DNA from 3 places in the Photobacterium sagamiensis genome. Region 2 is predicted to be linked to each of the others. Evidence: riboswitches for the same ligand, from Rfam matches in the RefSeq annotation. Region 2 holds a riboswitch; each other region holds the start of a gene.

Region 1 (5,307 bases), on a different contig from region 2:
ATTTGGCCGGCATACTTGGATCCGCCGGTTCCTGGATGGTGATGTTTAGTCCTTGATCTTTGAAAAGACCTTTCTCTTTTGCTATTACAACCGGGCCATGATTAGGATTGACGAACCAGTCGAGCATTAACGTCATATTTTTTGTTGATGCGCTAAAAGCGGGTGCACTAAAGACAGTTGTGGAAAGCGCCAAAGAAATCAGGCTTTTAGCCAGCATTTTTTTCATAGTTAATGTCCTTTTTAATTTTATTAGTATTGAGGTTGTTGCTTATGTTGTTTCTAACTTGCTGTGTAGTTGAAATATTTCGTTAATTTCGCGGTTTAATTTATTGCTTGGATTGCCATGGTATAGCTCGTTTAAGCAGCCAATCGGCAGCAAAGTACAAGCCGATCGAAAAAGTGGCCAGGATCAATAAAGCGGCAAACATTTCATCGATCATCATGCGGGCATTGGCTTGCAACATCAGGTAACCCAAACCTTCACTGGAGCCCACCCATTCACCGACAACGGCACCAATTGGCGCAACAACAACCGCGACACGGATCCCCGATGCCAGAGCTGGTAAAGCCGCAGGTAAGCGCACATGCCATAGCAGTTGCCACTTTGAGGCGCCCATGGTTTTAGCCAGATCCAGATAGCCCGTAGGGGTGTGTCTTAATCCGTCGTAACAGCAGGTAGTCACGGGAAAAAAGATGATTAATGCCGCCATCACGATTTTGGAGGCAATGCCATAACCCAGCCACAGCATCAGAATAGGCGCGATGGCAAAGACAGGGATTGCCTGGCTGGCAATTAAAATAGGCAGCAACCAGCGACGCAGCGGATCAAAGAGCAGCATCTGGAGAGCAAAAAACAGGCCCATAGACAGGCCGAGCAATAATCCCAGCACCACTTCAGAGGCGGTTACCCAGGTATGATTGAGCAGAACGTCATAGCGTTGGATCAGCTTTTCGAGTACAGCCATCGGACCCGGTAAGATAAAACTCGGTAATTCAAATACCATCACTGCCAGTTGCCATAACCCGAGGATCACTGCGCTGCTGATAACCATGCGAGTGAGAGGATGGGAAGACGACTGCGACAGAGTTTGCTTTCGCAACACAGACTGGACATTCAGCTGTGGGTGTGAAGATTGCAAGTCAGCCATAATCTTGCTCCAGTTGCTCGATAATCTGTTGCTGGAATATCGCCAGTTCAGCATCAAATTGGCGTGGGGCAGCTGATGACGGTATCGGGAGTGAACTGACAGCAGCAGGAGAGCCTGTCATCAGCAATATTTGGTGACCCAAGCGCAGCGCTTCTTGAGGATCATGGGTGATCAGCAAAACGGTTTTATCAGCCAACAGCTCAGCCGCCAGGTTCTGCAGTTTATGGCGGGTAACAGCATCGAGGGCCGAGAAGGGTTCGTCCATTAACAGCAGCGGTTTATCCTGCATCAGGGTACGGGCCAAAGCGACACGCTGACGCATTCCGCCAGACAAGCTATCGGGATAAGCACCGGCATAATCGGCTAGGCCAACTTTGCGTAATAGATCGAGTGCGCGAACTTTATCATCAGCACTCGGCTTACCTTTCATTAAACGAACACTGAAACAGACGTTATCTAACACACTCAGCCAGGGCAGCAGTAAATCTTGTTGCGCCATATAGGCCACCTGGCTTGCTGGTGTTTTTCCATTACAGGTTGTGAGCTCTCCTTGCCACTGTGCTTTGTCGTCCAGCAAGCCGGCCAGTAAACGCAACAGAGACGTTTTTCCACAACCACTTTTGCCGAGAATACAGGTCCACTTACCCTTCGGTAAGGTTAAATTCAAATTCACAAACAACGGAGAGTGGCTGTTGTGATAATGGAGCTGTCCGTGAGTTAAGCTCACTTCAATCCCGGATATTGCCGATACTGCTACCGTCATGGTTTTACCGTCATGCTTCGTTATTTTTTAGTTAGGCGTCAGGGGTGAAATGACCGGCGAAGAAATGGTGCACAGGGCCATGACCGGAACCAATTTCCAGCTCATCAGCATGAAGGATCGCGTTTGAAATATAGTTTTTGCCATGGGCTACCGCGTCGAGTAGTGGGTAACCTTGTGCAAGATAAGAAGCGACTGCCGCAGACAAGGTACAACCAGTGCCATGGGTATTTCGGGTGGCAATGCGCTTAGTACTGAATCGGTGCACATCATTAGCCACAATCAGAAGATCGGTGCTATTTTCTTCTTGTTCCAGATGTCCGCCTTTTAGCAGTACAGATTTAGCACCCAGATGGCGCAGTGCCTCAATCATGGCCTCCATGTCACTTTCAGCTGTGGGACGCTCGCAGTTAAGCAGGGCGGCAGCTTCAGGCAGGTTAGGGGTGATCACATCGGCAAGGGGGATCAGTTCATCTTTTAGGGTTGAGATGGCATCTTGCTGTAAGAGTAAATCACCGCTGGTGGCCACCATAACAGGATCGACAACCAGATGTGCAGGCCGATACTGGCGCAGTTTTTTCGCAACAGCGCGAATGATCGTGGTATCACTCAGCATACCGATTTTCACGGCTTTAACGTCTAAATCGCTAAATACCGCATCAAGTTGTTGTTCAACAAATTCTGGGGAAACAGGGAAGATGCCAGATACACCTTGGGTGTTCTGGGCTGTTAGTGCGGTGATCACCGAGCAGGCATAACCGCCAGTAGCAGAAATGGCTTTAATATCGGCTTGGATCCCTGCACCGCCACCGCTGTCAGAACCTGCGATGGTAAGTGTAATTGGTGTTTTTGAAATTGCTGTCATGACTACCCCTAAAAATGCTGCGCAGGGGTAACAGGTGCCGTGGAGACTGTGCCAGGAAAACTTGGCCAGAAAGAGAGGACACTACTGTTAGTTCCCTACGCCAGTGTTAACTGGATCAGGTTCAACGGGTCCCACCGAAGTGGTCTCAGCCTTATGGCTCCCCGACTAACTACTTGTTCAATAAACGGTATAAATTATATTCAAAAGTGGAATGTAAACCGTTTAGGCATATATCCTAACACCTTTTTCTGGCTTGGGACCATTTTTATTATGATGCTCAATAGCTTCAGCATCATTCCTGATTCGTTTGAACTATTTTTAGATTCAGATGGCATCCATCGACCATTATTTATGATTCACTTACTCAAGCCCACTCGATTAAATGGGCAGTAGCAAATCAATGTCATGTCTTCGTTGAGCCTGTAATTAAATCTTGGTAAACCACCGCCTCTGGCGGTGTGCCTCGAAAAGACTCCGCCGTTCAGGCGTGCAGAAATGAGAAAATGGCAGAGCCGAGCTCTCATAACACATTATTGCAACTATCACGTCGTATTTGTGCCTAAATATCGAAAGAAAGCCATTTATGGCTCTATTCGTCGAGATATAGGCAAGATTTTGAGAGAGCGGTGTAGGCAACAAGGCGTGGAGATAGTGGAAGGAAATGCGATGAAAGATCATATTCATATGCTTTTGATGATTCCACCGAAATACAGCGTTGCAAACACAATTGGCTTTTATCATACCACCGGCTTTGCCGGTGGTTCATGATTAACAGAGTCTTTTATAATAAAAGCGCCACTCTGGAGTAAGTAGAATGGCGCTATGCAATGTATCTTTATGACTGATTATCTATGTACTTGTCGTTGGTCAATAACTCAACAACGATATTTACATTATCGCTCACTTGTTTTGTTACACGGCCAGGGAACGCTTCCTCTAGTTTGTCCAACTTGTCATATTCTGTATGCCAAATTTTACCCCACTTGGTTTCCGTTGCTCGGTCATGCATGACTATTCAACCCGAGGTAGACAAAAGGCCCGCCAATTAATGACGAGCCCGACAGTTTAAAGTTTGCCCTCAAGCTCTAATTGCAGGGCATTAAGAACGATAAATTCTTCCTCTGTACAACAACGAGCTATTGGAACCCATTGATCCCCCGTCTCGTCTGTTGCCCGAAACTCAGCTCGAAGCTCATACTTTCTATATGTTAAAAACACAAAAGGCAGGCAGATGAAAAAAATCACGAAGCCGGCCGGGGGGACAAAAGCCCAGGTAGCTGCTGAGAGCACCAAAGCCAACGATAAGCTCCTTAACAGATTGTCCTTGAGACTCAATTCTCTTAACTCAATCTTCTTGATTTTTCGTAAGCTATAGCTATCTTTCCTGACTTTCAGATCAAATGAAGTTACCTCAAAATCTTCAGCTACGTACGGCTTGCGAAACCGGATAACGTTCATCAATGTTCGCCTGTTCAGGTTGCTTCTTTTCACCTTCTTTCTCCATGTAGTAAATGTTTTGAAAAACTAATCTAATCATGGAGTTATGCAGCAAACACTAGAATATATAATACATGTGTATTTAAAAGTCTATTGGGATAGCTCACATTTATAGGAAAGTGGAGCTTATTTGACGTCCTTGCTGCTTGTTTTTTAGCCGCTTAGATTTTCTACCGCCACATAGTGCTACTAAATCGAAATGGAGGTGGGATCGGCATGACAGAATGACGTCATTAATTAACTGACGAGTGGTTATTGAAGGCGAATGGAAAAACAAGCAACTGAACTTGACGTTATTGTCGTACTGATTTCTAAAAATGACGGACTGCCTCATGTACCCTGCTTCAGAACTTAAACGTTCACAATAACCAACTGAAATTAAAAGGAAAAAAAATGTATTATTTTTGCAGCATAACCTGATTATTTCTGACTATTATTAATATGCTGGTCGTTTTATTCTTGTCATATAAACATCGACTTAGCATGCAGTTTGCAGTGAACAGGTCACAATTATCTTACTTGTTCATTCATTTTATGTGTGATGCCAGTTGGAGATAGATTATGAAATACAAAATTGTCTGCGATAAACATGAGTTTGAATTTGAGAATAAAATAAACCTTCTTCTTGGACAGGGTTGGAAACTCTACGGTGAAATTGTCGTTAGCCTGGTTGGTTCAGAAGATAAATTAACCTGCTGGTATACCCAGTCGATGGTTAAAGATGATTAAAGAATGTGACAACAATTCTTGTAAGGATACGGTTTTGCTGGCCATCATATCGAGAGCGTTCTCATGTCTGTCTATACCATGATTTTGGAGTATGATGCTGCGACATATATATCACAAGTGGAAGCCAGTGATGAAAAGGCGGCCTTGATAGAATGGGCTGAAGAATTAGATGTCTGTGCTATAGATGGTTTTCCCTTAGATAATGCGGAGCAACTATTAAAGAACCTGGAAGAACAAGTCCTGTCACCGGTAAAAAAGCTGGTAAATGTGTGGAATTTAACTTTTGTGGTAGGGCATGATCTTGCAAT
Region 2 (5,307 bases):
CTTGCCAGCGAATGGCCGCACCGGAGATCAGTGGCTTACCCGCAGAAAAACAGGCCTGATTTACCGCATGTCGGGTGGGCAGATTATCGGAGCAATCTAAAATGACATCTGCCAGTTCAACCTCCATCGCCAGACGCTGATTGGCTAAGCGGACTTGTACCGCACGGACCCGAATATGCGGATTAAGCGCCTGGAGCTGCTCAGCCGCCATTTTGGCTTTGCGTTGCCCCTGATGGGCATCACGATAAATCACCTGACGCTGCAGGTTCGAGCTGTCGACTTCGTCGTCATCAGCGATCACGATATTTCCTACGCCAGCTCCCGCCAGATACAGTGCGGCTGCCGAGCCTAAACCACCGGCACCGACTAATAGAACCTGAGAGCGAGTCAATAGCTGCTGACCTTGTTCACCGATTTCCGGCAACATGATCTGACGGTTGTAGCGAAGAAATTCCTGATCACTCAACATCAAGCTGTTCCTCAGCCACTTCATGCCGAACCAGCAATTGATTAAATGCCTCAATCGCCGCTTTTGTATCATCGGCCTGAGTCACCGCGCGAACCACAGCCACACTACTGACCCCGGTGCGCCATACTTTTTCCGCACGAGATAAATCAATGCCGCCAATCGCCACTGTCGGGAACGCATCACCAATCAGTTTTTGATATAAAGCCAGACGGTTCAGACCTTGCGGCTTGGACGGCATCTCTTTGGTGGTGGTTGGGTAAATATGACCCAGTGCGATATAACTCGGCGAAAACTCCACGGCTCGCAGGATCTCAAAATAGCCATGTGTCGATAAACCAATGCGCAAACCAGCCTGCTGAATTGCGGTCAAATCAGCGGTATCTAAATCTTCCTGACCAAGGTGAACACCATAAGCGTGATGCTTAATCGCCAACTGCCAGTAGTCATTAACGAAAACCTGAGCATGATAAGCATTGCCCAAGGCAATAATTCGTTGAATTTGATCTTCAAGCTCAGGATCTTGCGAGTCTTTAATTCGCAGCTGGGTAGTTTTCACATCCAACTTGAGTAAGCGTTCTACCCACTCTGCCGAATCGACAACCGGGTACAGTGTCAGCTGCGTCGCATCCGTCGCAGCAAAGGGATCAACCGCCACTTCTTTACTGTGCCAGCCTAACTCGGTGACTTCCGGATGATTCGCCGTTAATGGGCGAGGAAACAACTCACGGCGCATTGGCCAGCTAATTTCACCATGGCCATCCGCATTCGATTCCTGATAACTACGAGCATGGGCGCGCGCTAAGGTCACCGCATCTTCCAGCGGATAATCGAGCGCCAGTGCAGTTAGTAACATCGCACGCTGAGGATCACTGGCCCCGGCATGGTGGCAATAAACCGCACGTGCTTCACCGTTATGATGCCAGATATCAACGCAGCCCTTATCCGTTGGCAAATCACACACCACTAATGACGGATTTTGCTCAACCTTATGCTGCATCTCACTCAAAGTCGGATAGGGTGCTAACCACTGATCCAGCACTCTGAAGCCATCAATACCAGCTTCAGCCTGGTTAAATACCAGGCTGAACTGACGCTCTTCAATTTGAATCTCTACAGCACCCGAATCACTCAACTTCACACTGACTGACTCACCAAGCTGATACTGATCAGCGGTGGCCAGCAGAGGTTCTACATGCATTAGCAGTGGCGTTAAACTATCGGGTAAACATAAAGAGCTCATTAACTATCCTCTTGGGCAGGGTGGTATAACTCACTTCCTCGGGAACGGAACTCATCGGCTTTCTGTTGCATGCCTTCCAATGGGTCATCCAATAACTTAATTGCCAACTCTCCGCTCTGTTCCAGCTTATTCGCATAATCACGAACTTCTTGTGAAATCTTCATCGAACAGAATTTAGGCCCGCACATAGAACAAAAATGCGCAACTTTGCCAGATTCCTGAGGCAGGGTTTCGTCATGATATGCACGAGCAGTATCAGGATCTAAACCCAGATTAAATTGGTCTTCCCAGCGGAATTCAAAACGCGCTTTTGACAAAGCGTTGTCTCTGACTTGTGCGCCAGGGTGGCCTTTTGCCAAGTCTGCCGCATGAGCACATAACTTGTACGTGATCAGACCCACTTTTACGTCGTCTTTATTCGGTAAACCAAGGTGTTCTTTCGGAGTGACATAACACAGCATAGCGCAACCATACCAACCAATGACTGCTGCACCAATTCCCGAGGTAATATGATCATAACCAGGTGCGATATCTGTCGTTAGCGGGCCCAGTGTATAAAATGGGGCTTCATGGCAATGCTTCAGCTGCTCTTCCATATTTTCTTTGATCATGTGCATTGGCACATGACCCGGGCCTTCAATCATCACCTGGACGTCGTATTCCCAGGCAATTTTCGTCAGTTCACCCAGTGTACGTAGCTCACTAAACTGAGCTTCATCGTTAGCATCTGCGACAGAACCCGGACGCAGGCCGTCTCCTAAAGAAAGGGAGATATCGTATTGCGCACATATTTCACATATTTCACGGAAATGAACATAAAGGAAGCTTTCTTCATGATGCGCTAAACACCACTTAGCCATGATCGAGCCACCGCGTGACACAATGCCGGTCAATCGCTTTGCTGTCATCGGCACATAGCGAAGCAACACACCAGCATGAATAGTGAAGTAATCAACCCCTTGCTCGGCTTGCTCTAGCAAAGTATCGCGGAAGACTTCCCAGGTCAGGTTCTCGGCAATACCATTCACTTTTTCTAACGCCTGATACATAGGTACCGTACCAATTGGCACGGGACTGTTACGGATGATCCACTCACGAGTTTCATGAATATTACGTCCGGTTGAAAGATCCATCACGGTATCGCCGCCCCAGCGAGTTGACCACACCAACTTTTCAACTTCTTCTTCAATGGAAGAGCTGACTGCAGAGTTACCGATATTGGCATTTACTTTCACCAGAAAATTACGACCAATGATCATCGGTTCAGATTCTGGATGGTTAATGTTGGCAGGAATAATGGCACGACCTTCTGCCACTTCCTGGCGCACAAACTCAGGAGTAATTTCAGAAGGCAGGTTAGCACCAAAGCTGATGCCGGGATGCTGTAGGTTCAGTACTTCATCTCGATACTGGACACGCCCCATGTTTTCGCGAATGGCAATGTATTCCATCTCAGGTGTCACAATGCCTTTTCGTGCATAGTGCAGCTGGGTAACACATTGCCCTTGCTGGGCACGGCGAGCATGAATTCGCTCGGCAAAACGAAGGTCATCCAGGGTATCGTCAGATAAACGTTCCTTGGTATATTCAGAGCTTAACTCACCTAAGAGTTCAGTATCACCACGCTCATCTATCCAGCCTGAACGAATTTTATTTAAACCAGCATAAATATTTACAGGCTGCTCGGGATCGGTATAACAGCCTGAGGTGTCATAAACACGAATAGGTTCATTGGGTTCAAAAATAGGATCTGTCTTAGTTCCGCCAACAAGGCTGTCTGACAGAGAGATCTCACGCATGGGTACCTGAATATCATCTCGGCTACCTTGCACATAAACTTTCCGGGAATTAGGAAAAGGTTGGGCGGTTAGTGAATCTATAAATTGTTTAGCTTCCAGTCTCGCTTGTTTGCGATTCGACATAGCAAATTCCTTGAGTATCCATATAGAGGGAAATTGCTTGGCGGATTGGCGCGTAAACAAGAGGCGTACACGTAGAATGTGCAGCATCATCTGGTGCGCTAGTTGTGTATTAATGTTGTGTTTCTATCAATACAGCTAGGCAGAAGAATTCTCTTGTTCCCTTTCGCAGGTATTAGCCTGATCAGGTTCAACGGATCCCGTAATACGGTCTCAGCCATTTGGCACTCCGACAAGTTTCGAAAAGAGTATAGGGAAGGGAATAAATCACAGCAAGAGCAAAACAAAGAAAATGATGAACTAATGTGAAAACAAATATGGCCGCACAAATGTGCGGCCTTACGATTATTTGGAATGTTTTTTAACTATTGCTTTCAGCAATGATGAATGGGTTTCACGCAGCTCACCTAACTTATGGGTAATTTTCGGTGCACCTTTTAAGTCAAATAACTTAGGTACAGCAACCCGCTGCGATGAATAAATACCGGTATGACCACTAAAATAGTAAGCTGTAAAACAAGCTATCGCAAAGTACAACATATAGTCTGCACCAAACAACTCGACGCCCATAATGGTACAGGCAAGCGGGGTATTGGTGGCCGCAGCAAAGACAGCCAAAAAGCCAAGTGCCGCAAATAGGTCAACCGGCGCACCCATAACCCAGGCCATGGTGTTTCCTAGTGTAGCACCAACAAAGAATAATGGAGTCACCTCTCCACCTTTATAGCCAGCAGCCAGGGTAATAGCGGTTAACAATAATTTGAGTAGCCAGCTATACCATTCAGCGCCTCCTTGACTGAAAGCACTTAAAATACTGACACCTCCATCTCGGCTAGAATAGACCCCGAGACCGATATAATCATAGTTACCAATCAAGTGAACAGAAGCGATAACGATCAACCCCCCGGCCACCACAATAAGGTATGGATTTTTCAGGGTCGCTTTAAAGATATCTTTAAAGGCATGGGTCAACTCACCAAACAAGTATCCAGCCAAACCAAAGGCGATCGAAGCTAAAATGATTTTCCCGATCAGGAAGATATCCACTTTTACCGCATGCTCAAATAAGGTAATTGTCTCTAAGAAGTCAATGCGATAATGAGTATGATGCGCTCCCCATGCACTACATACCAGATCGGCAAGAATAGCGGCAAAAAGGGCTGGAATAATTGCATCAAACTTCAAGCGACCAATTGCCAGTACTTCCAGTGCAAAAATTGCCCCGGTTAATGGCGTCCCGAATACCGCACCAAATCCTGCAGCCACCCCGGCAATAAGGATCAAGCGTGTGTCAGCTTCATTGAGTTTAAAAACCCGGGCAAGCCAGTGTGTTGTTGCTCCGCCAATTTGAACGGCCGTACCTTCCCGGCCCGCAGATCCCCCAAATAAGTGAGTGATCACCGTCGTAATCAATACCAGAGGTCCCATACGGGTAGGAATGCCAGCTCCTGGCTCATGGATCTCATCCATGATGAGGTTATTGCCCCCTTCAGAGTTTTTACCCAGATTGCGGTAACAATAAACAATCACAATGCCTGCAAGGGGTAATAAGTAAATCAACCAGGAATTGTCGATTCGAGTCGTCGTAGCCACACTCAATATCCAGAGAAAGAAGGCATTGAGTGAACCGACAATGACAGCGACAGGGATAATAAGTAGCGTCCATCTGAGGATATGGA
Region 3 (5,307 bases), on a different contig from region 2:
AAACCCTGAAGCAATCACGCGCTAAAACGATGAAAATCGAAGTAGTCGGTAAAGTCGCGGAAGGTATTACGGCCAAAGACATCGTGCTGGCGATTATCGGTAAAACCACCGCAGCTGGCGGTACCGGTTATGTAGTGGAGTTCTGTGGTGAGGCAATTACCGATCTGACCATGGAAGGCCGTATGACCGTCTGTAACATGGCCATTGAACTGGGCGCTAAAGCCGGTCTTATTGCCCCCGACCAAACCACTTACGACTACATTAAAGATCGTAAATTCTCGCCGACAGATGCAAACTTTGATGCTGCCGTCGAATACTGGAGCACTCTGAAAACAGATGATGATGCCCAGTTTGATGCGGTTGTGACCTTAGATGCGAAAGACATCAAACCTCAAGTCACCTGGGGAACCAACCCTGGTCAAGTTATTGCTATTGATGAATTAATACCTGGCCCTGACAACTTCACCGAGCAAGTAGATAGAACCTCAGCAGAAAAAGCACTGGCCTACATGGGGCTAGAAGCAGGCAAGAAATTATCTGATTTCAATATCGATAAAGTCTTTATCGGTTCTTGTACCAACTCTCGTATCGAAGACATGCGTGCAGCGGCGGCTATTGCCAAAGGGCGCAAAGTCGCAGCAAATGTTCAAGCATTGGTTGTCCCGGGATCTGAGCAAGTAAAAGCACAAGCTGAGAAAGAAGGGCTAGATAAGATCTTCATTGAAGCCGGCTTTGAATGGCGCCTACCGGGCTGTTCAATGTGTCTTGCGATGAACAATGACCGCTTAGGGCCAAAAGAGCGCTGCGCGTCAACGAGTAACCGTAACTTCGAAGGTCGCCAGGGTCGTGATGGTCGTACTCACCTAGTGAGTCCAGCAATGGCAGCAGCAGCAGCATGTGCCGGTCACTTTGTTGATATCCGCGACTTAGATACCGCAACGGCTTAATCAGGAAGGAACGAACAATGACAGGTTTTAAACAACACACAGGATTAGTGGTTCCACTTGATACCGCGAATATTGATACTGATGCCATCATTCCTAAGCAGTTTTTGCAAAAAGTGACTCGCACCGGTTTTGGTCAGCATCTTTTTAATGATTGGCGCTTTCTAGACGATGCGGGTCAGCAAGAAAACCCAGACTTCATCATGAATGCCCCCCGCTACCAAGGCGCAAGTATTTTGCTGGCACGTGAAAACTTCGGTTGTGGTTCATCCCGTGAACACGCCCCCTGGGCACTGGCTGATTACGGCATTCAAGTGATGATTGCACCCAGCTTTGCCGATATTTTCTATGGCAACTCAATCAACAACCAAATGGTGCCGGTTCGCCTGACCGATCAGGAAGTTGATGAGCTATTCCAATATGTTGAAGCTAACGAAGGTGCCGAGATCACCGTCGATCTGGAATCGATGTCAGTGACCGCTAACGGAAAATCGTATTCATTCGAAATTGATGAATTCCGTCGCCACTGCTTGCTAAACGGTCTGGATAACATTGGCCTGACCCTGCAGCACGAAGACGAAATTACAGAGTATGAAAGCAAGATCCCCGCTTTTCTTGTCTAACGTAAGCAAATACTAACTCACGCCCAGCCTCAATTGATGCTGGGCGTTTTTATTTACAGCATGGCTTCTTTTTACTTGAAAGAAAACCTATCAATACAAGGTCATATCATCTAGCCTCTTCCTTAAAAACCGCAAGGAGTTATGATGCGTATCATATTCGCGCTTTTATTACTGCTGGTTTCAAGCCCCGGCTGCACCGCCCCAAAAGCCGATCTGTGGCCCTATTGGCAACAAAGCAATGAAGCCAATACCGCGGCCATTGATCATACCCGCTGGCAACGCACTTTGGATAACTACCTGGTTCAACAACCACAACAGACCCTGTTTCGCTACCGCGCAGTTTCCGATAATGATAAGTGGGAGCTTGACCGCTATATCCGCTCCCTCACCGCCATCGATCCACGCCGCTACCGCCAAGATGAGCAGTTTGCCTACTGGGTCAATCTCTATAATGCCCTGACCGTACAGTTGATCCTGAACAACTACCCGCTGAAATCCATTACCAAGCTAGGTGGTTTCTTCACTTTCGGGCCTTGGGATGAAAAGCTGATCACCATCAATGGCAAACCATTGTCACTCAATGATATTGAACACCGAATTCTGCGCCCGATCTGGCAAGATGCTCGCATCCACTACGTGGTCAACTGTGCCAGCCTGGGGTGCCCGGATCTTCAACCACAGGCCTTTACTGCCAGCAATAGTGAAGACTTACTTGAACAAGCCGCCAACCGCTTTGTGAACAACACCAAGGGCGTCAAGCTGACAGGCAATAAAGTCCGCCTTTCCTCTATCTATGATTGGTATGGCGTGGATTTTGGCAATAAAACCGCACTGCAAAGCCACCTGAATCAATACTGGAAAGGCGCTCCAGTACAACTTAACCACATCAGCTATGATTACGACTGGACGCTGAATGAAACAAAATAAGGCTATGCACCGCCATGAAATCCGCAGAGTAGTATTACGCTGGCAACGGACTGCTTAGCGATTATTCCTATTTCAAAAGAGAACCACTCTTCTATCAATCGCTATCCTTGAACTTGACTCCCAGTGGTGTTCTGAATGGTTAGATAATTAATGAAATTGGTATTAGAATAGCTACTGTTCTCATTGGGGAGTCAATGTTGTTTAGGCAACAAAGGCTGAGATTGCTGACGCAGAACCCATTGAACCTGAACCAGGTCATACTGGCGTAGGAATTGAGAAAATAGCCGCTGCTCGTTTCACCAGAGCAAAAGCATAAGGCAACACCTTCTCAACCTTCGCTCACTTGAAATAATTGTCCCGCAGGATGTTGGGCATCAGGAGCGCATCGTGAAAAAACTACTACCAATTCTTTCTCTCTCTTTATTAGCCGCAGGCTCGGCATGGGCCAGTGACAATACCTTAACGGTCTATACCTACAGTTCATTTGCATCAGACTGGGGACCGGGCCCGGCCATCGAAAAAGCCTTTGAAGCCCAATGCGGTTGTAACCTTGAGTTCGTCGCGCTTGATGACGGGGTTTCGATTCTAAACCGTGTTCGCCTGGAAGGCAGCAGCACCAAAGCGGACATCTTGCTGGGATTAGATAACAACCTGATGGCAGAAGCCAAGCAAACAGGCTTACTGGCAACGCATAATGTTGATACCGACGCCGTTAACTTACCCAATGGCTGGAATGATACGACCTTTGTCCCTTACGACTACGGCTATTTTGCCTTTGTCTATGACTCGGAAAAACTGACTAATCCGCCCAAGAGCCTGGCAGAGCTGATCAAACGTGATGATATCAGCGTGATCTATCAGGATCCTCGCACTTCCACACCGGGGCAAGGCCTGATGCTGTGGATGAAGTCGGTCTATGGCGATAAAGCATCGGATGCCTGGCAGCAGCTGGCAAAGAAAACCGTCACGGTCACCAAGGGCTGGTCGGAAGCTTACAACATGTTCCTTAAAGGGGAATCTGACATGGTGCTCTCTTACACCACGTCTCCGGCTTACCACATCATTGCTGACAAAGAGAGCAAATACCAAGCTGCTGACTTCAGCGAAGGTCACTACATGCAGATTGAAGTGGCCGCTAAGCTGAAAAACAGTCCAAACGCCAAACTGGCCGATCAGTTTATGACGTTTATTTTGAGTGATGATTTCCAGTCAGCGATGCCAACAGGTAACTGGATGTATCCTGTCACCAAACAAACATTACCGGCAGGTTTTGAGCAATTAACCCTGCCAGCGAAAGCCTTGCAATTTAGTGCCAAGGAAGTGGCTTCACAACGTCGCGGCTGGATCCGTGAATGGCAAAATGCCCTTACGCAATAGCGCTTACGCAAGAACCCTTACTTAAGCGCTCTGACTAAAGAGCGCTTATAAAAAAAGAATATTCTGAATAATGGTCACTGACTTTTGAATACCCGTTTTCGTGCTTCCCTGCCGGGCGTGATCACCGCCGGGCTGATCGCTACCGTGGTGATCAGTGCCATCACCGCGTTGATCAGTCAGGCGACCGACTTCAACTCGCTGCTAATCTGGCAAGATCCCTACCTGCGCCATGTGGCGGGATTCAGCTTTTATCAGGCTTTGCTCTCGACCCTGCTCAGCGTAGTACCGGCAATTCCGGTTGCCTATGCGCTGTCGCGCCGGCAGTTTTTCGGCCGTAGCTTATTGCTGCGGTTATTTGCGATGACACTGGTGCTACCGGTACTGGTCGCTGTCTTTGGCCTGCTGGCGATTTACGGGAAAAGCGGCCTGCTGGCTGCAATACTAAAGCAGCCACTACCGTTTAATCTTTATGGATTAAACGGCATTTTGCTGGCCCATGTGTTCCTCAATTTACCGTTAGCTACCCGCCTGTTACTGCAAAGTCTGGAAGGGATCCCTTTTGAACAGCACAAACTGGCGGCACACCTGGGTATTACGGGCTGGAGTAAATTCCGCCTAATCGCCTGGCCACGCCTGAGGCAACAGCTGCCGCATGTGATTGGTCTGGTTTTCATGCTCTGCTTTACCAGTTTTGCGGTGATTATGTCACTGGGCGGCGGGCCAAAAGCCACCACCATCGAACTGGCGATTTATCAGGCATTGCGCTATGACTTCGATCTGGCAGCCGGGGCCGTTCTGGCACTGTGGCAAATGCTGATTTGCTGCAGCCTAGTGTTATTCACCCAGCGATTTGCGAAACCACTTTCAACCCTGACGGGTTCGGTGACAGAGCACCAACCCAATTATCTCGATAATCGCCGGGCAAAAATTTGGGACTGGAGCTGGATCAGCCTCGCCCTGTTGCTCGTTCTGCCGCCCTTACTGGCCGTTATCGGTGCCGGGTTCAACAGTAAACTCCCCCAGCAACTGGCCGAGCCCGCATTGTGGCAAGCCATCGCGAATTCACTCAAGATTGCGGGGTTTTCCTGCATGATCGCCGTATCAAGTGGTATCGCCATCTTACTGACCAGTCGTCACTGGCGTCTGCACAATAAAAGACTTCGCGCCGACGGGATAGAACTGCTCGGCACCATTATTCTGGTTACCCCCAGCTTAGTGCTCAGCACCGGGATCTTTTTGCTACTGCGCCAGTATACCGATGTCTTTGCTACCGCCCTCTGGGTGGTTATTTCCGTTAATGCGTTAATGGCACTGCCTTACGTGATTAAAACCCTGAGCCAGCCAATGCTGCATGTGGCTCAGCAATACAATCCATTGTGCCAGAGCCTGGGAATGAGCGGCTTGTCACGTCTGCGGCTGGTTGAATGGCGCGCCCT

Evidence for each region. A riboswitch is a leader RNA that binds a small molecule or an ion and turns the genes downstream of it on or off. The one in region 2 is predicted to bind thiamine pyrophosphate.
Region 1: it holds a riboswitch for thiamine pyrophosphate, as region 2 does, so the genes downstream of both, thiD (bifunctional hydroxymethylpyrimidine kinase/phosphomethylpyrimidine kinase) here and thiC (phosphomethylpyrimidine synthase ThiC) in region 2, are expected to answer to the same signal.
Region 3: it holds a riboswitch for thiamine pyrophosphate, as region 2 does, so the genes downstream of both, thiB (thiamine ABC transporter substrate binding subunit) here and thiC (phosphomethylpyrimidine synthase ThiC) in region 2, are expected to answer to the same signal.

Annotation. Positions count from the first base shown of each region.
Region 1 is NZ_JAKJSP010000055.1:16,327-21,633, forward strand. It holds gene L4D76_RS22730 (ABC transporter substrate-binding protein) at 1-226, opposite strand, end outside; gene L4D76_RS22735 (ABC transporter permease) at 327-1,148, opposite strand; gene L4D76_RS22740 (ABC transporter ATP-binding protein) at 1,141-1,911, opposite strand; gene thiD (bifunctional hydroxymethylpyrimidine kinase/phosphomethylpyrimidine kinase) at 1,943-2,773, opposite strand; TPP riboswitch at 2,849-2,947, opposite strand; partial or broken gene tnpA (IS200/IS605 family transposase) at 3,269-3,508, shown strand; gene L4D76_RS22755 (hypothetical protein) at 3,839-4,264, opposite strand; gene L4D76_RS22760 (DUF1737 domain-containing protein) at 4,832-4,999, shown strand; gene L4D76_RS22765 (hypothetical protein) at 5,063-5,307, shown strand, end outside.
Region 2 is NZ_JAKJSP010000027.1:926-6,232, reverse strand. It holds gene L4D76_RS13870 (HesA/MoeB/ThiF family protein) at 1-469, opposite strand, end outside; gene L4D76_RS13865 (thiamine phosphate synthase) at 459-1,709, opposite strand; gene thiC (phosphomethylpyrimidine synthase ThiC) at 1,709-3,631, opposite strand; TPP riboswitch at 3,772-3,870, opposite strand; gene L4D76_RS13855 (voltage-gated chloride channel family protein) at 3,974-5,307, opposite strand, start outside.
Region 3 is NZ_JAKJSP010000018.1:111,914-117,220, forward strand. It holds gene leuC (3-isopropylmalate dehydratase large subunit) at 1-947, shown strand, start outside; gene leuD (3-isopropylmalate dehydratase small subunit) at 965-1,567, shown strand; gene L4D76_RS08485 (DUF547 domain-containing protein) at 1,712-2,494, shown strand; TPP riboswitch at 2,669-2,783, shown strand; gene thiB (thiamine ABC transporter substrate binding subunit) at 2,882-3,871, shown strand; gene thiP (thiamine/thiamine pyrophosphate ABC transporter permease ThiP) at 3,956-5,307, shown strand, end outside.